Regions from separate parts of the Sphingobacterium sp. E70 genome, predicted to be linked through region 3. Evidence: riboswitches for the same ligand, from Rfam matches in the RefSeq annotation. Region 3 holds a riboswitch; each other region holds the start of a gene.

What was found. A riboswitch is a leader RNA that binds a small molecule or an ion and turns the genes downstream of it on or off. The one in region 3 is predicted to bind S-adenosylmethionine.
Region 1: linked by a shared signal. The riboswitch ahead of KUH03_RS22850 (methylenetetrahydrofolate reductase) and the one ahead of KUH03_RS15825 (hypothetical protein) in region 3 are both predicted to bind S-adenosylmethionine.
Region 2: linked by a shared signal. The riboswitch ahead of KUH03_RS29675 (5-oxoprolinase) and the one ahead of KUH03_RS15825 (hypothetical protein) in region 3 are both predicted to bind S-adenosylmethionine.

What each region holds. Positions count from the first base shown of each region.
Region 1 covers NZ_CP079104.1:3,224,972-3,235,230, forward strand. The annotation lists partial or broken gene KUH03_RS48985 (30S ribosomal protein S16) at 1-161, shown strand, start outside; gene KUH03_RS22835 (ribosome maturation factor RimM) at 500-796, shown strand; gene KUH03_RS22840 (hypothetical protein) at 1,184-1,513, shown strand; gene KUH03_RS22845 (hypothetical protein) at 1,539-2,033, shown strand; SAM riboswitch class I at 2,135-2,236, shown strand; partial or broken gene KUH03_RS22850 (methylenetetrahydrofolate reductase) at 2,308-3,257, shown strand; gene KUH03_RS22855 (DUF2723 domain-containing protein) at 3,565-4,428, shown strand; gene KUH03_RS22860 (hypothetical protein) at 4,443-5,102, shown strand; gene KUH03_RS22865 (hypothetical protein) at 5,093-5,653, shown strand; gene KUH03_RS22870 (hypothetical protein) at 5,638-6,585, shown strand; partial or broken gene KUH03_RS22875 (glutamine--tRNA ligase/YqeY domain fusion protein) at 6,640-8,307, opposite strand; gene KUH03_RS22880 (carbonic anhydrase) at 8,479-9,126, opposite strand; partial or broken gene KUH03_RS48990 (SulP family inorganic anion transporter) at 9,213-10,259, opposite strand, start outside.
Region 2 covers NZ_CP079104.1:4,212,659-4,222,917, reverse strand. The annotation lists gene KUH03_RS49335 (BlaI/MecI/CopY family transcriptional regulator) at 1-213, shown strand, start outside; gene KUH03_RS29695 (BlaI/MecI/CopY family transcriptional regulator) at 110-322, shown strand; gene KUH03_RS29690 (hypothetical protein) at 315-572, shown strand; gene KUH03_RS29685 (M56/M15 family metallopeptidase) at 569-1,618, shown strand; partial or broken gene KUH03_RS29680 (DUF3050 domain-containing protein) at 1,843-2,604, opposite strand; SAM-I-IV-variant riboswitch at 2,814-2,907, shown strand; gene KUH03_RS29675 (5-oxoprolinase) at 2,975-3,241, shown strand; gene KUH03_RS49330 (hypothetical protein) at 3,182-3,514, opposite strand; partial or broken gene KUH03_RS49325 (hypothetical protein) at 3,517-4,808, opposite strand; partial or broken gene KUH03_RS29660 (glycoside hydrolase N-terminal domain-containing protein) at 4,976-5,604, opposite strand; gene KUH03_RS29655 (sialate O-acetylesterase) at 5,756-6,997, opposite strand; gene KUH03_RS29650 (hypothetical protein) at 6,955-7,131, opposite strand; gene KUH03_RS29645 (hypothetical protein) at 7,163-7,738, opposite strand; gene KUH03_RS29640 (GH36 C-terminal domain-containing protein) at 7,836-8,099, opposite strand; partial or broken gene KUH03_RS29635 (alpha-galactosidase) at 8,220-9,739, opposite strand; gene KUH03_RS29630 (hypothetical protein) at 9,676-10,032, opposite strand; gene KUH03_RS29625 (glycoside hydrolase family 95 protein) at 10,045-10,259, opposite strand, start outside.
Region 3 covers NZ_CP079104.1:2,217,676-2,227,934, forward strand. The annotation lists gene KUH03_RS15815 (sensor histidine kinase KdpD) at 1-102, shown strand, start outside; partial or broken gene KUH03_RS15820 (response regulator transcription factor) at 156-842, shown strand; SAM riboswitch class I at 993-1,096, shown strand; gene KUH03_RS15825 (hypothetical protein) at 1,308-2,558, shown strand; partial or broken gene metE (5-methyltetrahydropteroyltriglutamate--homocysteine S-methyltransferase) at 2,534-3,480, shown strand; gene KUH03_RS15835 (tetratricopeptide repeat protein) at 3,695-4,129, opposite strand; gene KUH03_RS15840 (helix-turn-helix domain-containing protein) at 4,495-5,019, shown strand; gene KUH03_RS15845 (hypothetical protein) at 5,220-5,579, opposite strand; gene KUH03_RS15850 (single-stranded DNA-binding protein) at 5,766-6,161, shown strand; gene KUH03_RS15855 (hypothetical protein) at 6,223-6,468, opposite strand; gene KUH03_RS15860 (hypothetical protein) at 6,820-7,272, opposite strand; gene KUH03_RS15865 (hypothetical protein) at 7,495-7,866, opposite strand; gene KUH03_RS15870 (helix-turn-helix domain-containing protein) at 7,896-8,153, opposite strand; partial or broken gene KUH03_RS15875 (molecular chaperone Tir) at 8,244-8,632, shown strand; partial or broken gene KUH03_RS15880 (PspA/IM30 family protein) at 8,700-9,343, shown strand; gene KUH03_RS15885 (DUF4177 domain-containing protein) at 9,330-9,524, shown strand; gene KUH03_RS15890 (hypothetical protein) at 9,616-10,095, shown strand.

The sequences.
Region 1 (10,259 bases), 1.0 Mb from region 3:
TTAGCTCAATCTAAAGCTGATGCTAAGAAAGCTGCTTTAGCTGCTGAAGCGAAGAAAAAGAAGAAAAAGCTGCTGCTGTAGCTGCTAAAAATGCTCCTGTAGCAGAAGAACCTGCCGCAGAAGAGACTGAAGCTCCTGCATCAGAAGAAACTGAAGGTTAATTCTTTCATAAAGTATTCGAGAAAGCCGACTCAATCTTGAGCCGGCTTTTTTAATAAAATAGTTTATGTGTTAAAATGTGATGCTGATTGCTCTAATTTAAAATAGAAGGCCGAGCATATTATCCTATCGCTATACAAAAAAGTGAAAATAAAACAGATGCTGTATATATAGTGGAAGCCGAAAGGAAAAGCATCTCAATACTAATATCCTAATACGCAATATTACAAAATGACTATCGATCAAAGTTTTTATATAGGCTATATCAGCAAAACGCGAGGTCTAAAAGGCGAGATGCAATTGTTTTTCGAATTTGAAGACTATGAGAGTTTGGATATAGATGTCGTCTTTTGGAGGTCAACAAAAACTTGTACCTTATTTTATCGATGCTATAAAACTGCAGAAAAATAGTACCGCCTACGTGACATTTGAAGATGTTGATCATATCGACAAGGCACAGGTGCTTGTTCACAAAAAGGTTTATCTACCCAATGATAAAATGCCAGAACGGGATCCCGATGATTTTAGATATACGGATTTAATCGGATTTTTGGTGATCGATGAAACCCATGGTGAACTGGGGAAATTACGGATGTACAGGAATTTCCACAGCAATTCGTCGCGACAGTTGATATGAATGGTAAAGAATTGATGTTCCCCTATCCGATGATTTAATCGTTGGCATAGATGGTGAAGAGGAGATTATTGAAGTAGAATTGCCTGAAGGACTAGTCGATCTTTATAAAGAATAAAAGTGGACGGACCTCTCGTAAATTATCCCTGATTGCAAATCGGGATTTACTTTAGAGCATCGTTCTTAATTCCCATAAATTTGAATGAAAAAGGTCTAAGTTCGTAAAGGAATTTAGACCTTTTTCGATTCAATAAGTTGAGGTTTTAAATCATATTTCGCTTCATCTGACAAAATTTTTGTTTTGGGACAGTCAGGGATCTCTTACTCTGATGGATTTTGTTTAAATTGGTACTGAATAATCAATATATTGACCACTATAAACGATCTGTCTTGAAACTATTACTGCTAATTATTTCAACGATATTCTTATCCTCTTGTGCTTTCTTTGGGAAGAACAAAGAATTTCCGATCGGAAATTATCAAGTTATTTGCGGTTATACCAATGACGGCTACCTAGAGGCCAAAGCTAAGGATCCGCTAAATATTGAACCTGATGCATATTGCGATCATCCGCTTCATTATCGTTCTTTTCTCTCCCTTCGGGATAAGGGACAATTTGTCCTTGCGATAGGTGATATCTTGCTCTATGGCAGATATAGATTTGAAGGGAATAAAATTGAATTGGTGGATGATAAAAGGGAACCATCTCTTTGGATATAATTCAAGTAAAAAGAATTTCATACAATTGAAAGGTGATTTCTCCCAATTCAATTCAGCCCATTTGCCAAATACGGAACGGTTGTTTCTCAATTTCGAATTAGACAAAACACCACTTCGCGAGCAGCCTAGTAAATTTGATAGTGTAGTCAATCTTTGGCGTAATATTCCGACAAGTGCTGAAAATGATCAAGAGGTAAAGGCCCGCGCATTAAACTTTTTAGATTATTCTATAGCATACTTTCAGCACATCTCAAATTCTGGCGTCCATAGTGATTATAAGATAGATGGGGTTGAATCTCCAATTACTTATGCGCAAAATGGCATTGTATTAAAACAATGGGAAGATGTTCCTGTCTCATGGAAAGAGCTGTTTTACAATGAGGAGAATGCATTGGTTGCCTATAAATATTTAATGGATGGGTTTAAGTATGGAGAGAAGGAGAAATATAGTGTCTCTGGCTTACTGCTGATCACATTCTATTTAAAGAATCTACGTAATTCTCTTTCAACTTTGAAATAATTTGTATGGGAAGATCTGGAAAAAGACAGCTTTGTTACTATAATTTATAGCTTTTCGAAAAAATGTTTTTGTTGTTTGATTTTTTAAGACGATATTAGCAACGCTTATAGAGAAAGGCCGAGGACTAGACCCAGTGAAGCCTTAGCAACCTGTATTGTTCAAGGTGCTAAATTCTACCCTGCTCCATGTGGGAAAGATAAGTTACATGCAGATAGACATATCCTCGACTTGTGCGTTTCGATGTAAGCCAACCCAAACTTAAAACAGTTTTTTAATGAAGATTATCGACCATATCCAGAATGCTAAAGGAAAACATTGTTTTCTTTTGAGCTATTGCCTCCTGCAAAGGGACAGGGCATCCAAAGTATTTTTAAGACAATGGATGAACTGATGGAATTTAAACCGCCCTTTATTGATGTAACCTATCATCGGGAAGATTATATCTATAAGGAACATGCAAGCGGGCTGTTGGAACGTGTATCTTATCGTAAGCGACCAGGAACGGTGGCGATCTGTGCTGCGATCATGAATAAGTATAAAGTGGACGCAGTGCCCCATCTGATATGTGGTGGCTTTACCAAAGAGGAAACTGAAAATGCCTTGATCGACTTAAATTTCTTGGGTATCGATAACGTATTGGTATTACGAGGTGATGCACGCAAAGGAGATGCTGATTTTATTCCAAGTGAAGGCGGACATGCTTTTGCAACGGATCTATTGCAACAGGTAACGGATATGAATAAAGGAAAGTATCTTCACGAAGATATTATCACATCTGAAAAAACCGATTTTTGTATCGGTGTCGCAGGATATCCGGAGAAGCATTTTGAATCTCCTAATTTCAATACTGATTTTAAATATCTGAAGCAAAAAGTGGATATGGGTGCTGAGTTTATTGTAACTCAGATGTTCTTTAACGTGGAGAAATATAAGGAATTTGTGACCAAATGCCGGGACAATGGAATCCATGTGCCTATCATTCCGGGACTCAAACCATTGACGACCAAAAAGCAACTGGTTACTTTGCCAAGAATTTTCCACCTGGATATTCCTGAGGAATTGAGTGATGCTGTCGCAGCATGTAAAACCAATGCTGATGTAAGGCAAGTAGGTGAAGAATGGCTTGTGCAACAATGTCAGGAGCTGATAAAATTTGGTGCTCCAGTATTGCACTTTTATACCATGAGTAATCCTGGGCCAACGAAAAGATTGTCGAGAAGTTAGCCTAAAAAATACAAGAGGAGCGAGGAAAACCCCTCGCTTTTTTATTACTTCTATCGACGGTATACTGCTTTGTACTTGTGAATTGAATCCTCTTTTATTCCATGGCCATATGCAGCTTTTGAGATGAAGTTTGCCATTACCCCTGCTTTCAAAACCAGCATTTCTCTTTTCACTATAGAAGTGCTCTCTTTCAAAAAATATTTTTGTTAAACAGTAGTGTTAAATAGTGTTAATTAACATTTTTAAATCGAGATAACTATTTAATTTGAGGTACTAAAAGGAACTAAGATATAGACCAATTGTCCTTATGACGTATAATAAATTAAACTCGCTATTTGGTTTGGCCTGTGGCCTCATTGCTACTGTTGTCTACATTGCTACTGTTGAAAAGACCGTGAGCTGGTGGGATTGTGGTGAATTTATCGCCTGCGCGTACAAACTTGAGGTGGCACATCAACCTGGTGCCCCGCTATTTCTACTTATTCAGAATGTTTTTTCCAATCTGGCTTTCGGTAATACAGGGCAAGTCGCTTACTGGATGAATATTGGTTCGGCAGTCTGTAGTGGTCTGACGGTGACATTTTTGTTTTGGACAATTACAGCGATTGCCCGGAAGATTTTAAAGAAGCCACAGCAATCTGCTTTTTCTTACTATTTACAGATCTTTGGAGCGGGTGCAGTGGGGGCTATGGCCTTTAGTTTCAGTGATACCTTCTGGTATTCGGCCGTAGAATCCGAAGTGTATGCGATGTCCTCACTTTGTACTGCGGTGGTTTTCTGGGCGATTTTTAAATGGGAGGCGCGTGCGGACCAGGACGGAAGTGATCGCTGGCTGATTTTTATCGCTTTTGTCATGGGGCTTTCAATTGGAGTCCACCTATTAAATCTTTTGGCTATTCCGGCTATAGCCATGGTGGTGTATTTTAAAAGGACTTCAGAAATTAATTTTAAAGGCATTATAAAGGCATTTCTATTAGGAATATTAGTTCTTGCAGCAATCCTTTGGGGTGTTATTCAGTGGCTGATCGGTTTTGCTTCCAAAATAGATCTATTGTTTGTGAATTCTTTTGGACTGGGATTTGGTACAGGAATTCTTTTCCTATGCTTGCTTTTTGGTGTCACAATTGTATATGGTCTTTTTATTCCCATAGAAAACGCAAGTATACATTAAATACAGCTTTATTGGTGTTTTGCTTTATTCTGTTTGGTTATAGTTCCTATACCATGGTGCTGATCCGTGGAAAGGCAAATCCATCCTTAAATAACAATGCGCCAGATAATGTCTTTTCGTTTTTAGGTTACTTAGGGCGAGAACAGTATACGCGGGAACCTCTGGTTAAAGGACCATACTATGATTCAAAGGCTGTGGATGTTCAAAGCAAAACCAGTTATCGGAAAGATGAATCCAATTATACAGCATTTACACAGGTTGATAAGTATGCATTTGATCGTGAAACATTTTTTCCACGTATCTATAGCCAGGATGAAAATCATCAAGCCTACTATAGAAGTTATCTCAAGTTAAAAGAGGGCGAAAGACCACAGTTCTCCGATAACTTTAAGTTTTTCTTTAATTTTCAATTGGGGGAAATGTATGCACGTTACTTCTTATGGAATTTTGTTGGCAGGCAGAATGACAAGCAAGGCTATGGATCCTATACGGAGGGGAATTGGCTCTCTGGAGTGAAAACGCTGGATAATTGGCGCCTTGGTGGGCAACATCATCTTTCGGAGTCACAGCAACATGATCCAAGCCGAAACACGTATTTTTTCTTGCCTTTGTTATTAGGGATAGCTGGAGCGATCTGGATGTACAAAACAATAAACCCTATACTTTGGTATTGACCTTGCTGTTTGTTTTTACGGGTATAGCGATTGTTGTATATCTCAATCAGACACCACTGCAACCCCGTGAACGTGATTATGCTTATGCCGGATCTTTTTATGCTTTTGCGATCTGGATCGGACTGGGTACAATTGCACTCATGCGCTTTTTTAAACGGTTTCTCAGTAATCGCTATGCCATGGCTACGGGGTTATCTTTTGCGCTGTTGGGTGGGCCAATTATTCTGGCGCATCAGAATTGGGATGATCATAATCGTTCTGAGAAATCCTTGGCTCGGGATGTGGCCCGTAATTACCTAGAAACCTGTGCACCAAATGCAATCTTGTTTACCTATGGTGATCACGATACTTTTCCATTATGGTATCTGCAGGAAGTAGAAGGAGTTCGTCCAGATGTACGGATTGTTGTGCTGAGTTATTTAACGGGAGATTGGTATATGCAGCAGGCCAAGAAAGCAACTTATAAAGCTGCAGGACTTCCGATTGCGATTCCTGCGGAAAAAACAAAAAGGGTATTCGTGATTATATCCCTTTTGTGGATAGACAGTTGAATGAAGCCGTGGATATCCAGCAGTTATTGCAGTTTGTTACTTCTGATGACCCTGATTATAAAGTACAGTTGAATTCGGGAAATCTGGAGAATTATTTTCCGACTAAGAAGGTCAAATTGGCCATTAACAAAGCCGAGATTTTGAAAAAGAATGCTGTGCCCGCTTATTTCCAGAATGCCGTCGTTTCAACAATGGAATGGGAAATCCCCGCTGACCACTTATCCCGATCGGATCTGACTTTGTTGTCCCTCCTTGAAAATAATCATTGGGATCGACCGATCTATTTTTCGAATATGCTCCCTAGTGATATTAAGTTGGGCTTGGACAAATACCTTGTCAACGAGGGCTTCGCTTCAAGGTTGATGCCCGTTGCTGCGACCAGTGAACAGCAGGCGCCTGCTGGCGAGATGGCAGCTTTGGTCAATGTGGAAGCCTTATATGATAATATCATGCATAAATACAATTGGGGGAATACCAAGAATGCAAAATATTTAGATACCGATTCCTTTCGCTTCTCAAGTATGTATGCACGGGATATTTTTGGAAAGACAGCACGGTTGCTATTGGAAAAAGGACAGCTTAAACAAGCTGGAGAAGTGGCCAAGAAAGCATACGACCAATTGCCTGATCGTGTATATGCGATGTCGGATGCGATTAATTATGTAGATATCATTGATAGCCTATATCGTTCCGGACAGGGATACCTGGCTGGAAATGTAGTCGATCGAAATTTGGACTATGTTTCACAAAATATGGAATATCTACATCAGCTGGTATTGGATAAGAAAAATTTAGGTTTTGAATGGAACGATATGCAGCTAGCACTTGACTCGGTCGATCGTTATCGAGATATCCTATTGGAGGCAAATGATACTAAGCGGTTGGCACGTGTCGAGGGACTTAGAAACAGTATCAGCAATGGTATGGTATAGAATAAAAAAAAAAGGTCGGAATTGTTTCCGACCTTTTTTTATGTAATCGTTTACTTATCCATTTTTCTTCACTTCTTTTCCCCAAGAATCTTTCAACGTAACTGTACGGTTAAAGACCAGGTGTTCTGGAGTAGAATGTGTGTCTAATGTAAAATACCTAAACGGATGAATTGATACCCTTTTCCAGGAGTAGCAGTAGCCAGATCGGGCTCGATATAGGCACGTTCAATCACATGCAAACTTTCAGGATTGATGGAATCTTTAAAGTTTTCAGCTGCCGCAGGGTTTTCATCATTGAACAACCTGTCGTATAATCTTACTTCAGCTTCCTTAGCATGAGGAACAGAAATCCAATGGATTGTTCCTTTTACTTTTAATCCGGAAGTATCTTCACCTGATTTGGAATTAGGCACGTAGGTACAATGTACTTCTGTTACCTTTCCATTTTCATCTTTGACGAAATCGTTGCAGATAACGATATAAGCGTGTTTTAGACGAACGGAAAGTCCTGGGCCGAGACGGAAGAATTTTTTTGGAGCATCTTCCATAAAATCTTCACGTTCTATCCAAAGTTCTTTGGAAAAAGGTATGATCCGAGCACCTTCACCCCTTCAACTTCAGGGTTATTCTCGCCGACTAAATCTTCCACTTGACCATCCGGATAGTTTGTGATCACTAATTTGATCGGATCAAGGACAGCCATTCTACGCCAGGCAGTTTTGTTGAGATCCTCCCGGATGCAAAACTCCAGTAGACTGACGTCGATCATATTTTCGCGTTTTTGAACTCCGATCTTTTCACAGAAGTTGCGAATACTTGCCGGTGTATATCCTCTTCTCCTCAAGCCGGAGATCGTTGGCATACGAGGGTCATCCCAGCTTTCAACAAATTTATCATTGACCAATTGCAATAATTTACGCTTGCTCATGACCGTATATGTCATGTTTAAGCGTGCAAATTCATATTGCTTGGATGGGAAAATTTCCAGTTTATCGATACACCAGTCATAAAGAGGACGGTGTGGGATAAATTCAAGGGTACAGATCGAATGGGTGATTTTCTCAATTGAATCCGATTGTCCGTGTGCAAAATCATACATTGGGTAGATGCACCATTGATTGCCTGTCCGGTGATGGTGGGCATGCTTGATGCGGTATAACAAAGGATCACGCAGGTGCATATTTGGACTAGCCAAATCTATTTTTGCACGGAGCACTTTCTCGCCATCCTTATATTTCCCAGCTCTCATATCTGCGAATAGGGTCAGATTTTCGTCTATAGATCGGGCGCGGTAAGGTGTCGGAACACCTGGTTCTGTAGGCGTACCTTTTGCTGCTGCAATTTCTTCCGCTGTACTATCGTCCACGTATGCTAAACCCTTTTTATGAGTTCAACAGCGTAGCTGTAAAGTGTTTCAAAATAATCCGAAGTATATAGTTCTTCTGCCCACTGGAATGCTAGCCATTGAATATCTTTCTTGATACTTTCAACATACTCGGTATCCTCAGTCACAGGGTTAGTGTCATCAAAACGTAGATTAGTCTTGCCGTTATACTGCTGTGCTAATCCAAAATTTAAGCAGATGGATTTGGCGTGACCAATGTGGAGGTAACCATTTGGTTCAGGAGGAAAACGTGTCAATACACGTCCGCCATGTTTTCCTGTACGAAGATCTTCTTCGACAATTTCCTCGATAAAATTTAATGATTTTTCTTCACTCATAATACAAAGTTAATTATTAGAAGCGAGATATTAGCTAGGAGATGATAGATATTCAGCTTAGTTTGAACAGGTAATCAACCGACAAACACCTACTATAGTTGCGACTGCTGGCACAGCGATTACTTGAAATAAAAAAGGGACGAAGATCCGTCCCTTTTTACCGATTTGTTACTATTTGAAAGCGAACACCTTTCCGAGGGATTCATTGCTTGTAAATGTACAGCTTTGATCAATCAATTGACCTGTTCCGATATTGATTACCATACCATGCACAGCCAGTGCCTGGCCATTTTTCCATGCATTTTGAATGATGGAAGTAGAACAAAGATTAAAAACCTGTTCTTTGACATTGAGTTCAACTAAGCGGTCTACTTTCTTTTCGTTATCTTCGATGCCATCAATCTCTTCGCTATGCAAACGGTATACATCTTTGATGTGACCCAGCCAGTTATCAATAATACCATATTGATTGCGACTTAAAGATGCCGCAACCCCACCGCAACCATAGTGTCCAGCAACGATGACCTGTTGTACTTTTAATACATTGACGGCATAATCTAGAACACTTAATAAACTCATGTCTGAGTGGATAACCATATTGGCGATATTACGGTGTACGAAAACCTCACCTGGCTTTGTACCGGTCAACTCGTTGGCTGGTACACGACTGTCTGCACAGCCGATCCAAAGAATTTCAGGATTTTGACCTTTTGCAAGTTGTTGGAAACGTCCTGTGGTATCATTTTTTACAAAATCCATCCATTCTTGATTTCCCTTAATAATATTGTCAAATCCTGTTTTTAAATCTTTATTTTCCATATTCCTTTTTAATATCACTTTGCTCTAGAGCTCTTTTTCGATAAAATAATACAAATTTCTTAGTTTATTGTTTACTTGAAACAACTTTATTTTTTATAAACAACCTGTAAAAGTTCGATCTCCTTGCCTTTACTTTTTGCATTCTGTTCAAAGTCTTTAATGACTTCGATAACATCCTTGTCGATAAATTTACTGAATGTCCCATCGATACGGATCTTACTGACTGATTTTGGTAAACTATATAGCTTTTGCTGGATAGGAACTTTGTTCAAAAATGAAACTTCCTCTGCTAATGTGATGACAGCCTTATCCTCTTCGTTATCCTTTTCGATATTATATTTAAAAGCATTTTTCATATTTGCTCTTAGAATATAGAATGTTGCCACAACGATTCCAATTCCAACACCCATTAATAGGTCGGTAAATACGATAGCAACAATAGTTACGAAAAATGGAATGAATTGATCCAGACCTTTTCGATACATTGAGGTAAATAAGCTTGGTTTAGCCAATTTATACCCAGTATGTAATAGTATTGCGGCAAGACATGCTAGCGGAATCATATTTAACATTGTTGGAATAGCCAACATGGCAACGAGCAGCCAGATACCGTGTAGGATTGCGGACTGTCTTGTCTTTCCACCAGCATTGACATTGGCTGATGATCGTACAATAACAGAGGTTAATGGCAGCCCGCCCAAGAGTCCACTTGTCATATTACCGATCCCCTGAGCGACTAATTCGCGGTTGGTCGGTGTATTGCGTTTATAAGGATCAATCTTGTCTACTGCTTCAATACTCAATAGGGTTTCCAAGCTAGCAATAATGGCAATGGTAAATGCGGCTATCCAAACATCTTTATTGACGATTTGGGTGAAGTCAGGTAATGTGAATAAACCTGTAAACTCTGCAAATGACCCTACAATTGGCACGAGTACAAATTGTTTATCGTGTAATTGAAAAAAGGAACCATTAAAAGATAAGCCAGAGTGACACCGACAATAACGACTACCAACGGAGCGGGCACTTTATTCAATTTAGGAATTGCTGGCCAAAAGATCAGAATCCCTAATGATAGAGCACAGATAATCAATGCACCAAAATTGATGGCTGAGGCAACGGTATCAAAATAT
Region 2 (10,259 bases), 2.0 Mb from region 3:
TTAAAGCAGGCTTTTGTCAAAGATATTATTGAATATATGGATCCGACACAAACAACGCCTTATAATACCATATCATCCATTGTACGGATTTTAGAGAAAAAAAGGGTATGTGGGTTTCAATTCCTATGGAAAGACTTACCAATATTATCCGCTGATCTCCAAGATGCAATACCGAAAGTTTTTCTTTTCGCGTGTCATGAACAAGTATTTTGATGATTCTGTCGAAAATCTGGTATCATTCATTGTCAAGGAACAAAAAATCAGCGAAACAGACATCGAGAAAATCAAGGAAATTATCAATAAAAGTAAAGAAGATGAATAACCTATTTTCCTATAGCATAGAGGCCAATATCAGTTTACTTATTTTAGTCTCGCTCTTTGTCCTGGCTTTTCGGCAGCTTTCATTTTTTCGTTGGAACCGGCTTTTGCTTATTGCGTTGGTGAGCTTTTGTGCGCTGGTTCCTCTTCTTAAATTTAAGACCGATTATGTCAAATTAATCGATTCCAAAACAAATTCAAATCAGGAAATACAGTCGCAAGAGCAGTTGGGTTATTCCAATGTCCCTTTTTGATCGAACCCGAAGAACAGCTCAATCTATGGGACCGAATGGAGTTTAAAAAAATACTCGCCTATGCTTACTTATTGATCGCCATCTTCTTTCTGACACGATTAGTTTATCGCAGCTTAAAGCTCGTATGCTGTTTAAAGAAGATGGATTTTCAGGAGCATCAGGGAATTAAAGTAATCCCGCCGTTTAATCGCTTCAATAATTGTTCGATCTTTCATTATATCGTTATGGATAAAAGCGCACTTGAAAGTCCCGAAGGCAAGCTCATCTTTGCCCACGAGGCACAGCATATTTTAAAAGGACATGCCTGGGACAAATTATACATCGAGCTGATGTGCTGCATCTTCTGGATAAACCCCGCCATTTATTGGGTTCGGAAAGAACTGCATCGCCTACATGAATTTCAGGTCGATATAGCGGTGGCTGAATACTATGGAAAGACCAATTATGCGAGCTTCCTGCTGAATATGACACAACAAAATCAACAATTAGATTATATGCAAAGTAGAATTTTAAAAAACCAAAATGAACTGGTAGAACGCATCGACAGGTTGATGCGAAATCTATCACCACGCACGAAAGGTTATCAGTATCTGCTGTTTGTTCCTTGTATATTCGTGTTAATTGTCTCTTTTTCTTTTATTGATCCTCCGAAAGAAAAGATCTCCACTACTAGCGCTGTCAAAAATAGCGCAAAGACCATTGTTCTGGATCCGGGACATGGTGGCAAAGATAGTGGTGCCACCAACAGCAGGGGCCTCAAAGAGAAAGATCTCACTTTACAGGCTTGTAAGATGATTCAAAATGAACTTGAAAAAGAAGGTTTTCAGGTTGTATTGACCCATTCGAAAGACGAATTTATGATGCTTAAAGACCGTGCGGCCTTTACTGGTGACGCATTAATTTCAATTCATTTTGACATTGATCCTTCAAACGCCAAGCAGCCAATCGGCCTACGGTATCCAAAAGCTGTTGAACTACCCAAGATACAGGATCAAAGCCGAGAACTTGCGTTCCGTCTCACACAAAATTTAAAAATCAAGGATTAAGCACGCAGAAACCGGTTGAAAGCCATAATCATGCGATCTTACGGGGAGCAAAAATACCAGCGCTCATTGTTAGCTTAGGGAATATGAATACCTTTTCCAACACATTGGATCCACAATTTATCAGCGCTTTTACCCAAGCCCTAAAAAGGTCTCTGTCGGAATAGTTTTCCGTAAAATTATCAGATCAATTCTTTTTACAAAGAAGCCAAACAATAGAAGATTCCCTATAGGGAATCTTCTATTGCGTTCCAGAGTTCAATGCGCTTTTGAAGCGCCTCTTTACTGACTATTTTCATTTCTTCCCACTTCTCATCATCCTCTTTGGCCAGATCGCTGATCATCTGCATTGCCAAAGGGCCATGCTCATCACCGTCCAAATCAATATGACGTTGGAAATAGTAGATAAAATTATCTAAGCTCGATTCAGGAAGTTGGTTTTCAGCTCCTGCAAAATGGAGGTAAACATACCCGGGATAAGATCCTCACGACCAAATGTGAAAGCGGCAGCAATTTTATGTACCTCCCCTCTTCGATCAATTCGAAAGTAAAATTCAGAAAATCTTTGATCCTTTTATCCAAGGTTGTCAATGCAATGGCATCAAAAATACTTTTGGATTTCTTGGCGTTCACGATAAACTTGTTAACCAGGTGCAGGTCTGCCCCATTTCACTCATTGCGTCCAGATACATTTCAAAATGGCTCAAACGGCGACCATCAATATATTCGTCGGATTCTTCCGCTAATACAATTTCGTTAATCAGATAGCGTGTCGAAGGATGCTCACTTGCAAACCAAGGCAAAGTTGTACAGGTCAATTTAATCTGCAAAGCTTTTAATAAAGACATAAAATCCCATACAGCGTACACATGCCCTTCGGTAAAAGAACGTAGATTCTTGATCGTTTTGATTTTAGGATACAAGGAGTGTTGCAATAATACCTCGCGTTCGGCAGCAATGTATTCGTTAATTTCCGCAATTCTATTCATGCCGCAAAAGTATTGTCTTATCTCTGTTTTTTAAAGTATTTTCGACGAGATTACAGTAACATGATAAATTATCGGGCAAGCTATCCACTTCATAACCAAACCACAGCCAAAAACCCAAACTCACTTTTGCCGGCCTTAGTCTTCTTATCCACACCCAATTACCAAAAAAACAAAAATATTTTTAATATTAAAAATAATCTACTATATTTGTAGAGTATTCAGAATTGCATGATGCAATACCAACCGAGTGTAGACACCGCGGTGGTAAATTAATACGGGTTTCGACCAAAATAAACGTTATACAACGGTTATTTTCCCCAACAAGATCTGGATACAGTTTATGGTTTAATCCTTTAAATTTTTAAATTGTATGGCTACAACAACAAATCTTTACCAACACTTACTGGAAAAATTCAGCTACTATTCCACAGACGAACTAATACAGCTCAATAACGATACAATCTTGGGACAGGGTTGGGGCTCGGCCAAAGCGACCTTTCGGACAGCGCTGCTCAGTACTTTCTCCAAAAGAGGACTGGATCTATCCAACATCATTTCCAAGGAAGACGGTTTTACCTCAGTGAAGCATGTCCCTGTACGTTTGGAACACAATGTATTGATTCCATTGCAATCTTAAGACAGCAGTCATAGCACTTTCAGCGTAAAAGCACCGACTACCGTCTTGTCTTTTCTGTTTTTCATATTTACATGTAATTGTGAATAACACATGTTTATGCAATGAGATTTTTAAGACAAAAGGATCCCCGGCCTGCAAAAATTGCAGACTAGGGATCCTTTTATTTTTTTTTGTATGATAGGCGACCCAGTTATGATCTATACATACCTGAAGTTGTTGTGATTTGGGTGAATAAATCTGATAATTCAGTATTTTACCATCTTTCCATTCCATGTCTATGGTATGATTTCCTTTGATGCGCATTCCCCTGACCTGACCTTCTTTTTCCAGGCTTCAGGGATTGCTGGCAGGAGATACACACTGTCCTTATGCGACTGCACCAGCATCTCAGCGATACCAGCTGCTCCACCAAAATTACCATCAATCTGGAAAGGTGGCCCGGCAGTTAACAAATTTGCATAAACACCGCCCCCAGCGCCATAATTGATATGTGTATCGACACGTGGTGTCATCAGCTGCCGAAATAATTTATAGGCACGCTCGCCTTCATGCAATCTGGTCCAAAACAGTAGTTTATGGGCAATGGCCCAGCTCGGCCCATCATCTCCTCGTACATTCAGACTCTTTTTAGCGGCTAGCTGCCAGTCTGGATGTTCGTCATAACGGATCAGATAGCCTGGATACAAACCATACAAATGCGAGATATGCCGATGCTGCGGATCAACTTCTTCATAATCTTCGATCCATTCCATGATACGGCCATCTTTGGCTAGCTGCACTGCCGGTGCTAAGCGTTTCAATTGCGCTGAAACATTCGTTAAAAAAGGATCCGATTGTTTGCCTAATAATGCTGCCGCATGGATGACATTTTCAAATAATTCGCGTACGATCTGATTATCTATCGTTGGTCCCATCGTGACGTTTGCCTGGTGGCCATTAGGAAGCTTAAAGGAATTTTCGGGAGATACCGATGGCGAAGTCAACAACCAACCTTTACCGGGGTATTCAGTCAGGGCGCTGGCGTAAAACTGTGCCGCGCCATAGAGTATTGGGTATATCCGTCGCAGATAGTCCATATCTTCGCTATAAAGGTAATGTTCCCACAGATTATTGCACAGCCAGCCCGAGCCTGCATTGGCAATGCCCCAAGAAGCGGATTCCCCGGCTCGGTATAGCCCCACACGTTGGTGATCACATGAGCCACCCAGCCCGGTGCGTTATAGTACGCTTTCGCGGTCTTTGCTCCTGGCGCCATAAGGCCTTCCACAAGACTCACCAACGGTTCATTGAGTTCACCCAAATTGGCCGCTCCCAGGTGCCAATGGTTCATTTGCACATTGATATCCAGGTGATAATCCCCATTCCAGGGTGTCTGAATCTGATTTGCCCATAGCCCTTGTAAATTCGGTGGCAGCAGACCTAAACGCGTACTGCTAATACTAAGGTAGCGACCATACTGATAAAATAAGGCTGCCAGCCCCGGATCCTGATCCGGTTCTTTACCGAAAGCCAGCAAACGTTGGTCGGTCGGTAAATTATCTTTCGAGCGGCCAAGACTGAGCGACAAACGGTTGAACTTTGTTGAATAGTTTTGTAGATGTTCGGCATATAGCTTGGCATAGGATTTTTTAAAGCCTTTGTTAAAGTTTCGGTTGTTGTACGCTCAAAATCCTTGCCTTTAAAATCGGTATCTGTCGCCACATAAATCAGTACTTCGTCAGCCTGTTGAATGACAATAGATTGCCCTTGTACAAGCTGTTTTCCACCTTTAACTTGCGCCCGGACACGTGTTTTAAACTGCATACCTTTACCGTCCACACCATTATCCAATTGTCCCATCAAAATGAGCTCGCCATCTTTGGTCGTAGCAGTCGCCCTTTCGGGACGGTCGATCTTGATTGCTAGGTTTATCTGCCCTTTTTGCTACTCTGTAGACGAATAATACCCACATCGTCTGCAAAGCTTGTCCAATATTCCCGGTTATATTTTACGCCTTTGAGCTCATAGCTCGTTTTTACCAGAGCCTTTTCAATATCCAGCTCGCGGCGATAGTTTTGTACCGCAGCAAGAGCTGTTTTTCCATCAAATGCAAGCGTCAAATTGCCAAGAACTTGATAACAGCCCCATTGCTTACCACCCGATCCCGGGCCTTTGCAGATGAAATGTTGGTCAATCAATCCCTGAGCGAGGTCATTTTTCCCGTTTTTGATCAGGTTTCGAATGCTATCCAAGTACCTACTGGCTTCATAATTATTGGCATCCTGAGGGCTTCCCGACCATAGTGTAATATCGTTGAGTACAATATGTTCATTTATTAAGCCACCGTCGGGCATCATACCGATCTTTCCGTTACCTAGGGGCAAGGTCTCCTCCCATTGCTTTGCCGGCTGCTGATACCAGAGTTTGCTCCCCTGCTCCTGCCCAAATAACTTGCCCGAAAAAAAAGAAAACCATTAGCGTGTAAAGTAACTTACCTTTCCGAAGGTTTATTTTTGATGATCTATTCATGTCCCCTTAGTTTTTTGTCCAGTCATCTGTCCGAAAAGGAGATCCGGCGATCCCAGCATCATTATACAAAGTCAGGTCCGGGTTATCGGCCCAGCCGTAACGCACTGCCACCGGCGACAGCACTTCTTTGGCAGATACGATCAGCTTATTTCCCACCTGTTTGACCTCAGCGGGGTAAAAGACCTGATCTGCGCCAGCAATGGTAAAACTACCTTTCAGTTTATCCGCATCTTTCAACACCAGTTTTTTGCCCATGGGGTTAAAGCTGAGCTGCATCTCTGTTCCCTTTGTGATCCAATGTTCGAGAACAGGCCCCGAATAAGGGATCTTCTTTCCATAAAGCTGCGCTGTTGCAATCCAGCCTAGCCTTCTACCGACATCCTGTTTATTTTTTGGATGAATATCCACTACATCACCGATATCAGCAATAACAGCCATACCTGTGTAAGGCAGTTTGAGCGTTTGCCGCTGCGCCTCTCGTAATCTCGCCCAGGAAGAAGATTGCGGTGCCGACTTCTTCTCCTTATAATTTGCCAATTGCACAAAATAAAAAGGCATCTTTTCGTTGTTCCACTGTTGGCGCCAGCCCTGAATCAGCGCTGGCAACAGTTGCTCGTAAGGTGCATCTTTTGAATCAGCATTACTTTCTCCCTGATACCAAATAGCTCCTTTTATTTTAAGATCCACAAAAGGTTTAACCATAGCATTGTAGAGTACAGTCGGTCTATTGGGGCCCTCCATCGCGTTAGGCTTTGCGGGCAGCTTAGTCAGATCATAACCTACTTTGCATTTCCAGTCTCCAACGAGAGAAATCTGCTCCCCATTCGGTCCTTCCAGTCGTGGCTGTTCTGTACCGCCATATATTCCTCCGTCTCCAGCGCCATCAAATACCCGAACGGCAATATGCAACAGGCCACCATTGTTTGCCGCTGCAGGCACAGTATATTTCCGAATCTGGTTGTAACCGACAGTTTCGCCCACCTTTGTGCCATTGACATAGGTGATATCATTATCGTCTATCGCTCCCAAAATCAACTTGAGGGGTTTACCCTGCCAATGTGCCGGCAGCGCAACGTCTTTGCCAAAATAAACGACACCGTCCATACCCGGAAACAGGTTTTGGTCAAAAAAGCTGGGAATTGTAATCGTAGACCAGGTACTTTTATCCAATTGTGGCGCAAACCACTCGCCCTGCGTTGCTGTCTTCACCTGATCCTGCTGTTCGGCGACGCGATTCCATTCTGCCAAATCCTTCGCATAGACTTCCTGTGCATCTGGGCGTTGGATTTTTCGATGGCCGCCGTATAGATTGAAAACGGTGTAAGTGCCTCTCGGCTCATCCAGGCTTCAATAATTGTTCCGCCCCAGGAAGAATGGATCAAACCGATGGGGATTCCTGTTTTCTCGTAGATCTCACGTGCAAAAAAAGGCCGTCGCCGAAAACTCTGGAATACTTTGTGGCGTTACAGGATTCCATCCACCAGACTCAACCTTAACTGCTGTACTAGGTTGATTGGCCGTTGCTTTTGGAATCTGCAAAATGCGAATATTGGGGAAGTTGGCTGCTTTGATTTCCTGCCCGAAGTTATTGATCTTACCCCAACCCGCCAGGGGCATTTCCATATTTGATTGCCCCGAACAGAACCAGACTTCACCGATCAAAATATTATTTAGGATCAATTGATCCCCATCATTGATTGTAATTTGGTAGGGTCCACCGTATTTCGGTGTCTCCAAGAAGACTTGCCATCTCCCCTGTTGATCGACTTCTACCTGATAGTTTTTGTTATTCCAGCTGCTGTTTACGCTAAGTTCCTTGCCTACTGCGGTACTGGTTCCCCAGATCTTGACCTTTTCTTTCTGCTGCAGTACCATATTATCGCCAATAAAGGCAGGCAGCTGTACTTTGGCCTGTAGGGTAGAAAATCCACTGGCAACGCTGAGTAGCAGGGCCAGAAGAGTCCTCTTATACTGTTTAGGTTTTATCATGATTTTTGAGTTTATTGCTCAATTGGGTTTATAAATTTGGCGCATCCGAAGTCCAGACTGTTGGAATCGGAGCTTCGGATGTGCCACAGTTATTTTTTTAAAGTGCCGAGATCTTCAGCAAAACGCTGGTACGGTTGCTATTCAGATCAGGATTCACGCCGACTTTCATCAGGTAATCGCCCGAATAGGTTTGTCCCTGGCCTAAGCTCGACTTGGTTCCCGGATACAAGTTGATCTCCTCCACCCGGTATTGTTTTTGGGCATCTAGTCCTTTTAAACGCACTGGATCCGTTGAACCTATGCCATAACGGTTATTGACCAGATAGTTGAAGATGACAGCTTCTGTTTTTTTGCTATTCACATAACTCAGGGCGGCAAAGTCACCTTCACGCGGATCGGCCAAACGATACTGATCCCCATGCCAGATTGTTGCTTTAAGCGCCTCGTAATTCTTTACCGCCTGCTGGGAGAATAACAGATCCTGCTCATTCAGGTGACTCACCACAATATCAAAACCCAGTTTGCCCATCATGGCTACATCCGTACGGAATTTGAGGGACTGTTTTCCCCAGTCTGTCACATGGTTTGAGGTACTAATTGCCGGAAAAAAGTACGAATATTCGTACTGCATAAAAATACGTTCCAGGGGATCTGTATTATCCGAAGGCCAGAATTCGGTAAAGTACCGAAGCGCTGCATAGTCCACGCGGCCACCGCCACCCGAACATAACATCATCGGCACCTTTGGATACTTCGCACGAATACGTTCCAACACCTTATAAAGGCCTTCGACATACGAAATATAAAAGGCGCCCTGATCTTTCAGAAATGCGGAATGCGCATTGTATATCACCGCATTACAGTCCCATTTGATGTATGCCAATGCCGGATTTTTGGTAAACAGATCGTCCAAGATATGAAAAACAAAATCCTGCACCTTGGGATTTGTCAGATCCAGGATTAGCTGATTGCGGAAGTAATGTTCTTCCCGCTGCGGCTGTTTAACGACCCAATCCGGATGTTGCTCGTAGAGTTCGGATTTGGGGCTGACCATTTCGGGTTCTACCCAGATACCAAATTTAACACCTTGTTTAGTCGCTTCTTCCACAAGCGTCGCAATACCATTGGGCAATTTTGTGCGGTTAGGTTGCCAATCTCCCAAGCTCGAGTGATCACTATTACGCGGATATTTATTTCCAAACCAGCCATCATCCAATAAAAAAGGTCTACTCCTAGTTTCTTGGTATCCTGAAGCAGTCCTTTCAATTTTTGCTCATTAAAATCAAAGTAGGTCGCCTCCCAATTATTAAGTAAAGTCAGGCGTTCGCCATTTCCATCCAACAACTGATATTTACGAGCCCAGTTGTGCAAGTTCCGGGAAGCCTCTCCTTTTCCCTTCGTCGATAAGGTATAAATCAATTTGGGCGTTGTAAACTCTTGGTTGCTGGCCAGTTTCACATTGGAAGCATAATTATTTATTCCGGCGATAATACGTAAGTTATTGAGGTAGTCGACTTCAAAATCCACCTTAAAATTTCCGCTATACCCAAGGCTTGCCATCAGGACGGTTCCTTCATCTTCGGATGCCGCCTTGCCCAATGACACCATAAAGGAAGGCGGTTGGAATAAGTTTGCGCGTGTTCCGAGTTTACTGTCCAACACTTTGATGCCGTGCGTCAATGGGGTCTCCTCCACCTGCATTTCTTTTGCCCAGTCGCCATGATACTGCCGCAACCAATACGCTTTTGAGCGCAGGGTCAGGTTGGCCGAAGCAAACTTTTCGAGGGTAACAACTTTTTTTTCTTTATTCTGGATAGTTGCCCACTGCTCAATGATATTTTCATTCGAAAATGATTTGTAGTGTAACACGACGTAAATATCATATACTGGATCTTTCAGCGTGATATCAAGCTGTTTAACATTGGCATCCAGGTCTTTCACCGCATGCTTTTCATAGCGCAAGTCCAGGGAGCGATTACCATCGGCATGGACAAGACTAATGGCAGGTTCCAGTAGATTTTTTGAACCTGAAGGGTATAAGCCGCATTGGATAGGCCACTATAGTCTGTCAATTGTCTATAACCGCTTGCAATGGTCGCATACTCTTTTGAATCACTCAATTTTTCACCGTAATAGAGCATTTTCAGTGTTTTCGTGGAATCGTACTCCAATACAAGTGCATTTGATCTGGTTTCAATGGGAATCTGTTTGGACTGCGCCTGCACATCCAGATGGACAAGCCCTTGAGTCATCAAGAGCCCGAGTACAACATGTTTAAAATGATGGGTTGGCATATATAAATAGATTTAGGATTTGTTAACGAACTTGACTATTTTGTTTGCTTTCAGTTGAATCTTGTAAAGGTATTTGCCATTGACTTGCTCTTGCAATGCAAGACCTTCTAATCTGGAAGGACTTAATACCTGAATTGTTTGATCCTTCGGCGAAGAAAGGACGAGCTGCGTAATACTTCTGTTATTCCATTCCATCTTATCTAGCTGTACATTGCCCCGGGCTTTGA
Region 3 (10,259 bases):
TATGTTCAGGATATTTTGAGAAGACTCAATGGAAGAATCACCGTAAAAAGTGAGAAAGATAAGGGCACAACCTTTGAAGTAATTTTGCCCGTAAAAAAATAACACGTTCTTTTTTGTATATTCAGGGAACATTAGTGAAAATTAATAGATTCATTATGCAAAAGATATTATTAGCAGAGGATGATCCCAATTTGGGGATCTTTTAAAGGACTATCTCGAATTAAAGGGAAAATTTGACGTTACGCTCTGTATTGACGGGGATGAAGCCGTTTCTCAGTTCAAAAAAATGATTATGATTTATGCATTTTCGATGTCATGATGCCAAAAAAGACGGTTTTACCGTGGGCCGTGAGATCAGAAAAACAAATAGCACCGTACCGATTATCTTCGCCACTGCAAAAGGCATGATGGAGGACAAGACAGAAGCGTTTGAATTGGGTGGCGATGATTACATCACAAAACCTTTCCGTGTTGAGGAATTACTTCTTCGGATAAATGCTTTATTGAAACGGAGTGTCAGAGATAAAGAGGATGAAGTAGTTGCAGATAAGTTTGAAATTGGAGATTACTTCTTCGATTATACGAGTCAGCAGATTTCCTACAAGGGTCAAATGCAAAAACTATCGACAAAAGAGGCTGAATTGCTTCGCCTACTTTGTTTAAAAAAGAATGATGTATTGACCCGGGAAGAAGCTTTATTAAAAATATGGCATGACGACAATTACTTCACAGGTAGAAGTATGGACGTATTCCTGAGTAAACTTCGTAAATACCTAAGAGAAGACAGCAAGGTTGAAATCGTCAATGTCCACGGTAAAGGTTACAAACTCCTGGTGAGTTAAAGGCATAGAGGGTGAGATACCAATGCGTGATTTCACCCTCCTTTCCAATGAAAAGAAAGAAATAAAACATTTCTATCCTTAGTAGAATAAAAAAATAGGTGCACTTTTATAAAAAATTTGCATATCAAAAGAAATGTTCTAACTTAGCATCGCTTATAGAGAAAGGCAGAGGGAATAGACCCGATGAAGCCTTAGCAACCTGTCCCTTGACAAGGTGCTAAATTCTACCCTACTTGATATGGGAATGATAAGCCGAAGTCACCGAATTCTAGTGTGTCCTTCTCTCTCTAGCAAGAAATATAGTTGAAAAGAAATATTAAAAACATTATTATGTTATTGACTAACAATTTAGGTTACCCTCGTGTGGGCGCGTTCCGCGAATTGAAAAAGCCAATGAGGCCTATTGGGCTAAAAAATCTTCTGTTGAGGAATTATTGGACACAGCAAAAAAATTCGTGAAGGCAATTGGAAAACACAAAAGATGCTGGAATAGATTTGATCCCTTCCAACGACTTCTCTTTTTACGATCAAGTATTGGATTTAACCCTTACCGTTGGTGCAATTCCTGCTCGTTACCATTCTTTATTGAATAAAGTAGACAACAACTACAGCTTAGACTTATATTTTGCAATGGCACGCGGTTTCCAACAAGAAGGAATCGATGTTACTGCAATGGAAATGACCAAGTGGTTAGATACCAACTACCACTATATGGTTCCTGAATTCACAAAAGATCAAGAGTTCAAATTGACTTCTGAGAAATTCTTAAATGAATACAACGAGGCAAAATCATTGGGTATTGAGACAAAACCTGTTTTATTAGGCCCAATCACTTACCTTTTGATCGGTAAAGAAAAAGAAGCTGGTTTCGACCGTATCGACCTATTGGACAAATTAGTTCCTGTATATGAGCAAATCTTGTCTAAATTGGCAGAAGCTGGTGCACAATATGTTCAGATCGACGAGCCTTTCTTGGCTTTGGATTTAGATGCAAAAGTAAAAGCATTATACCAACCTACGTTCGAGAAATTGGCTGCTGCTGCCAAAAACATCAAATTGATCGCGACAACTTACTTCGAAGCTTTAAAAGACAACGAAGATATCGCGGTTAACTTACCGATCCATGCATTACACTTGGATTTAGTACGTGGAGAAAACCAATTGGATACCGTTTTGGCTAAAGTTCCAGCTTCATTGACATTATCTTTAGGTATTGTTGAAGGCCGTAACATCTGGAAAAACGATTACGAAAAATCATTGGTTAAAATCAAACAAGCAGTTGATGCATTAGGCAAAGACCGCGTTTGGATTGCTCCTTCTTCCTCTTTACTGCATGTTCCTTTTGACTTAGATAATGAGCATAATGAGCAATCATTGCCTGCTGCAGTTAAAAACTGGTTAGCATTCGCAAAACAAAAATTAGCAGAGGTAAAAGATCTAGCAGTCTTAGCAGAAGGCGAAGTTGATGCAGAAACAACAAAACGTTTCGAAGCAAACAAAGCTGCAGCAGAAAGCCGTCGTACTTCTCCGTTGATCCACAAACCAGAAGTTAAAACACGTACAAGCAACATTACTGATGATGATGCAAAACGTACGTCAGTTTTTGCTGACCGTAAAGCGGCACAACAAGCGAAATTCAACTTGCCAGCATTCCCTACGACAACAATCGGTTCTTTCCACAAACAAAAGATGTGCGTAAATGGAGAGCTGATCTGAAAAAGGGATCGATCACACAGGAAGAGTACGATAAAGCAATTGCTGAAGAAACTGAAAATACAATCCGTCTTCAAGAGCAACTGGATATCGATGTATTGGTTCACGGTGAGTTCGAACGTAATGACATGGTTGAATACTTCGGTGAGCAACTAGCTGGATATGCATTTACACAAAACGGTTGGGTACAATCCTATGGTTCACGTTGTGTGAAACCTCCAATTATTTATGGAGATGTATACCGTCCAGAAGATATGACTGTACGTTGGTCTTCATACGCTCAATCATTGACAAACCGTCCGGTTAAAGGAATGTTGACTGGTCCTGTAACAATCTTACAATGGTCTTTCGTACGTAACGATCAACCACGTTCAACCACAACTTACCAAATCGCATTGGCGATCTTAGACGAAGTACAAGCTTTGGAAAAAGCAGGTATCAAAATCATTCAGATCGATGAGCCAGCGATCCGTGAGGGATTACCATTGCGCAAAGCAGATCAAAAGATTACTTAAACTGGGCTGTACGTGCATTCCGTGTATCTTCATCCAATGTTGAAGATGATACACAGATCCACACACACATGTGTTACTCTGAGTTTAACAACGTGATCGAAGATATCGCAGCAATGGATGCAGACGTAATTACAATTGAGACTTCACGTTCACAAATGAAATTATTGAATGCTTTTGCAGGTGATTTCAAATACCCGAACGATATCGGTCCTGGTGTATACGATATCCACTCACCACGCGTACCAAGCAAAGATGAGATGGTAGACCTATTGCGCAAAGCAAAAGCAGTAGTTCCTTCGGAACAACTTTGGGTTAACCCTGACTGTGGATTGAAAACTCGTGCTTGGCCTGAAACTAAAGCCGCTTTAGAATCAATGGTTGAAGCTGCGAAAATCTTAAGAGCAGAATAATTCTTAAACTATATTGATAAAAGCCCAAGATGAAATTTCATCTTGGGCTTTTTTTGAATACTTTATCCGACATCAAGCGTCTTCGTCTGTTATTTACTCCGCTTTTTGCCCGTCTTATTCATTTCCAATTTTCCTTTAATCCGATCTTCAATAGACTTTATGATCGTGGACAGATCGCTGTTCAGATTATCCAATTTAGCCATTTTGAGGATTTTTAAAGCCTTTTGTATTTCTTTAATTTCTCAAGTAGCAACACCTTCTTGATCCAGATTACAGCCAGGGACATCCCCGGCAATGTCAACGCATATTTGATGGTTTTCTTTGCCGCTTCGTAATCCCCCATGTCTATCAGGGTCTGTATAAAATAAGGATACACCTCCAAAGCATGCACATTGTGGCTTAAAGCTTCCTGAAAATATTTCTTTGCCTGTTCATAATCAAACAGCTGCTCCGCATAAACCCGCCCCATTAGGCACAATGCCATGGTATTGGATTCATCGTATGACAAGGCATAGGATAAGGATTCTAGCGTATCCTCCAGATAATATGGATAATTATCCAAGGCCTGGAGAACATATTTATTCACTGAATTCATCGTTTTTTTAAACATTACATGAGTATTGAGCTTCTTGCGGCTACCTCTAGCCACACAGATGCCATTTCCTTTTATCGGTTAGATCATCTCAAATGATCGCGTGGCAATACAGACATCACAATCCGATGTCATATACAAATGCCAAAAGTGGTCCGGAAAAGAAGATTAAGAGAGTGCGGTATTCCGGAGAATATGCCCAAGACTCTTCTTTAAGGACGAAGCTGGGGTTTTTAGTATAGCAAACATATTCTTCCGTTTTTTTATTTTATATTAATACCTTATTGTGCTGCAAAGATTCAAAATATTTATCAAATTACAAAATATTTGATTATTAACAACTTACAAATACGCTATATCATTGGCATATTATTGTCATATCGTTTTTTTAAAATCATAAACCTTTTAGTCATTTTCGTTTCATGGAAAGTCAAACAGTAAATCAACTCATCAAACAATCTAGAAAGCTCAGAGGACTGACACAACAGGATCTCGCCAATCAAGCCGGCCTATCTCTAAGAACAGTACAACGAATCGAAAAGGGGACAGAAGAGATCAGTGGTTTCAGTTTAAGACAAATCAGTCAGATTTTAGAAATTCCTTTAGAACAATTAATTATGCCAAATGTAAATCAAATCAGTATCGACAAAAATCAAAGCGGAAGTATAAAGGCACTTTATCTAGCTTCCTTAACTTTTCTAGTCAACCCGCTATTAGGTCTGTTGGTCCCAGCGATTATGGGCTACACCAAGCAAAATAAAGATACCCAATATAGCAAGCATCTAAAAAAGATAATCATCATACATGCCACCGGTCTTTTATTTCTCGGCGCCTTTATAGGTTATATTTTTGCAGCAGATTTTTTAAAAATTGGATTGCCTTCATCGTTAAATTACATCTTTACAGGCTGGCTTTTTCTGCTAATCCCCTATGTTATTACTTCGTGATTATCATCTTCACAGCAGTAAACTATTTTAGAATTAAAGGAGCCGATGTAAGTTAAGATTAACTGGTATTCAGCTGGCGCGAACCGAAATTCACGATTCATGTATACTGAAATACAGCTGTATGAATAGATTTTATAAAATCAGAAGAACTCTTCTCCCAAAAGAGATAATAGGAAAAAGAAATCGTAAATAGCGTATTATCATGGCTTCTTTTGGACAATCAATACCCAGTCATTTTCTAGCATGAGGTAGCCCATCTCATAGATAAATTTATAGGTTTGCCCTTTATTATTAGCAAATGTATGTGTGTGGAATTTGAAATCAAAACCCAGTCTCTTTAATTTTTCACCTTGCACCTTTATCATCCCTTTCCCCTCTCCGTTTAGTACATCCATTAGAATACGGCGGTTCTTGCGCAGGATATTATTCAGATTGCGTACTAGATTAGTTTGATCGCTATTCAGTTTATTGTTATATGCATTTCGGCAAGAGTCATCACAAAAGCGCTTATCCGATCTTCCCTTTATATTTTGCCCACATTCCAAACAGATTTTTTCCATAGTGTTTAATATGAAATTTAAACGACAACAAACGGTTACAACCGACTATAGTCGAATACAAATGGTAAACAGACGATTATTATTTCCTCTCCTTTTCATCTTTGCTCAAGGTCATTCCACATCCATTAAAGGTTATGGCCTATAACTAAAATAAGAATTATTAGAAACATTTAAAAATCAGACAAAATGAGCACATTACGTAACAAAGTACAATTAATCGGTCATTTAGGAAATGATCCTATCATCAAAACCACTTCAACAGGGACAAATTACTCAGTTTTACGACTTGCCACAAATGATCTTTTCAAAAACAAAGCGGGTGAATGGGTTGAAGAAGTACAATGGCATACCCTTGTCATTTGGGGTAAGCAGAATAATACCATTGAAAAGAAATGTCGTCGCGGGACCAAACTAATGGTTGAAGGGAAACTTACCTATCGTAACTATGAAAATGCTGAAGGAATAAAAACGTATATTACCGAAATCAAAGTTGACAGCTTTTTGATTCTATCAGATCAAACTTGCTCAAACGAGGATATTCCAGTACTACAAGAGGAGGATGAGGATGAGCTCCCATTTTAATTTAGGGATAAAAAAGTAGGACATCTAACGTTGTCCTACTTTCCGCTTTATATCAAAAAAACTATTTTGTCGCACTCGCAGTTAACTCTGCTGCTAGCTTTTGAGCATACTCTGTCCATAGCTTTGCATCTTCCGGAGTTAATTTAGTAAGGGCAGTAGCTGTTTTTGTAGCCCACTCCTGTTGCTTTCCAGCTAACTCTTGGATTTTAGTCGCATCTCCACTTTTAGCAGCAGCAACATATTCATTCACATATTTTGTGTAATCGTCCGCCATCTGTTGTGCTTCTGGAGAACTAAACTTAGGCACTGCAGTAGTGGTAGTTGTTTCTGTTGTTGTTGTCTGCGCAACACCACCTTCAGTATCAGTTGTAGTGACTGTATCCTTTGTTTCTACTTTTTGCTATCTGCATTATTACAAGAAGCAAAGAAAATTGCAGCAATTGTTGCAGATAATATCATTTTTTTCATGAAACGAATAAGTTTATAATAAATTAAAATTATTTACCAACTTAAATTTGGATTATTTTATTTTATAATCCAAATATATTTTTTCACAAAACAAATAAATATTAAAAAACCTCAGTTTTCTCTTTCCCATGCGTTTAAGTTTAAATCTCCGATGATTGAAATAGTACCTGATTGTAACAAAACCATGGCTTTAATTGCGATTCTGCTTCCTCCAGGCTTCCAAAGGAAGATACTCTCCAGAAACAATGTCCAAAATCTGGATATTCTTACAATCACTCTTATTCAAATAGAAATGATAGTAAGGTTCAAATCTTTCTTCACTATTATATCCAGCGGTAAGAGAATACAACTCTCTTCCACCCTGTTTCAAACTATCGATCATGAACGAGATATTGGCTTTGTGATCAGTCAAGCTATCCAAGTTTCTTTTACTTTCCTCAACCTCTTTCAGCGCCAGGATTAATTTCATCGCCTCTTCTGTTGAACAACCTGCCATCTCGCCTATTTTGGCTGAGGTTTCAATTTTCTCCACAGCTGGGCTTTCAGGGATTTGGTCACTTTTTGCTTTAGTGGATGTATTGCTTTGACAGCCGATAAAAGCAAGGAATGATATCAAAAGGACAAATAAGATCTGTTTTTTCATCTGTATAAATTATTTGTTCATCAATTATTTTCAGATTAACGTGTTATTCGTAAGTATTTATTTTCAATGGCATTCATGAACTCGTTTACCCATTAAATTGGTATTTTAAGGTATTCGTGAGCTCAATCATTCGACTCGCTCGGTTCATGCTGCCTTTGGCGGTATAAGTGTTGATTTCATCAGTACAAATGACCTGGTGTTTGGTCGACTACCAATGCTAATCTATATTCTTTCAAATTTACCATACAATTTCCAAAAGTTCCCTTCTCGGCCAACACAAAGTCGACTTTTTTTCCAAGCGTTTAACACCAAACTTATTTCTCTTTCTACCATGGTATATTTCCCAATAAAGAACTCCTCCGCCGAAAAACACAGTCCAAAGGCATTATTTAGAGTATGCAGGCTATCAATATCAATTTCTTCAAAAAATAGAATCGATTGTGCTGTTATGCCAAAATCACCTGGTACCGGTATAGCATCCATATACTCCATTGCTATAAAACGATTACGGCTTTGCAGCGGGAACTCAATGACCGGAAGTTCATTGAGTTTTGATACGTAAGTACAAGCATCTAACAATGCTTCTCGCTCCAACAACGGAACCTGCGACAGTCGCTTGCCACCTAATGTAGGAATATCGGGCTGAAAATAGTCGTTAAAATTGAGGATCTCATTAACGGATAGATTTTTTCAATTAGATGCTGCACAGGAATGCCAAAATAATTTGCAATTTTCAAGACAATCTCGATTTTTGGTTCAGCACGCATCTCTTCGTAAGATGAAATATTACCTCTAGTAAGATTAAAAACATCTCCAAAAGCCTGTTGACTCAATCCTTTCACCTTTCTCAGCTTCTTAATATTATTCCCGACGTTACTCATTTTAAAAAAAATTAATTTTTTCTTGCAAAATATTTTTGCAATTCACTATCTTTATGCAAAGAATATGTGCAATATATAAAAAACTTGATTATGTACTTCTCAAAAATTGAAAATTATATCGCCAATATCGGTTATAACATCACTCATAAAGATGAGAAAGAGGGTGTTTTTGTTATCGAAAACGAAGATGATGGTATTCGCAATCTCATTGTAGGTATTGCACAGCCTATCATAATTTTCGAGCAGTACCTATTTACCATAAACAACGAAAACATGGACATGTTCAAATCGTTGCTCATCAAAAATAGAGATATCATCCATGGCGGGTTTGCTTTGACAGAGGATGGCAAAAGGTCATATTCCGATATACCATGCAAATACATAATCTCGATCAAAATGAATTTGATGCGGCTATTAATTCGCTCAGTCTTTTGATCAGTGAATATTATAATCAATTAATAAGTTTTTCAAAATTATAGAATAATGAATATTTTTAAGAGAATTTTCAGAATCGGTCAAGCAGAAATCCACGCTGTAGTGGACAAAATGGAGGACCCCATCAAAATGACGGAACAAGGTATCCGTGAGATGAAAGAAGACCTAGAGCAATCGTTGGAAGCTTACGCAAAAGTAAAAGCGCTAGCCATACGTACGCAAAATAATTGTGAGAAGAAAAAGAAGAGGCCAATGAATTTGAAAACAAAGCCATTTTATTATTGCAAAAGGCTCAAAAAGGCGACCTTTCTACTGAAAAAGCAGAAAGCTTAGCCAAAGAAGCATTATTACTAAAAAAACAGTTATTGATCGAAGCCACCGAATTGGAAAAACAGGCGACAATCCACCAAAGCTCAGCGGAAGAGTTACACAAGAATGTAGATATACTTAAATTCAATATATCTAAATGGGAAAGTGAACTATCAACTTTAAAAGCACGGGTTAAAGTATCCAATGCGGCTAAAATGGTCAACCGACAACTAGCCAACATTGATTCCAACAGCACCATTTCCATGCTGGAACGTATGAAGGAAAAGGTCGAAGAGGATGAGGCTTTGGCCAAAGCCTATGGCGAAATCGCAACGGGCAACAAAAGTAGGATAGATGAAATCAATGAGAACATCGGTGGTTCGGACTCCGTCAACAATGAATTGGAAGAGTTAAAACGAAAATTAAATGGCGATGCGGAGATTTGAGTATAAAACAGTCAAAATCGAACCCAAAGGTTTCTGGGGAACCAAACTGGATCCGGACAAAATCGACGAGATCCTGAATGATCTAGGTAATCAGGGCTGGGAATTGGTCACCATGCAAGATCTTGAGGTCAATGGTCACTCTTGGTCGTTTCATTACACGTTCAAACGAGAAAAAATTTAAAAGAAAATACGATGACAGAATTAATCAATATCTTATTCAACCCATTATCAAATGGCATCATGACTGTCCTGGCAGGACTTTCTGTAGTGTATTGGTTTTTATGTTTCTCATGGGCGATGGTGTACATCTATTTGATGCGGATGCCGATATAGATCTACACCCTACTCCTGATGTCAGTGACGTAGATGGCTCGCATGATATGAACGCTGATGGATCAGATCACCCACACCATCATACGGATTCCGATACACATACCGAACCGGGCTTCTTTGCCAAGGCAATGGATTATATCAATGTCGGAAAAGTACCGATTATGCTTATTGTGACCATGTTTAAATTCATTGGCTGGGTGATCACTATTGTATCCTCATTGTATATTGACGTAGCATCCTGGGGAATAAAATCGGTATTGATCTTAATTCCTGTTTTTATCGTTACGTTTTTCTTAATGCATTTTCTGACCAAACCCCTCGCAAGAATGTTTAAAAATATTGGCTATAATGGCGAAGATAGCCACGACTTCCTGGGTCGCATGGGAAAAATGCGCGCAAGTATTGAAGGCAAAAAGTAGGTTCCGCTGAATTTATCATCCAACAAGACCCTATCCGTCTCAATGTCGTGAGACTATAACGGTGAAAAGATCGGCTATGGAGATGATGTCATTATCGTGGACGAATCAAGGACAAAAAATATTATTATGTCACCAAGGAAATCACCATAGATAATATTTAAAAT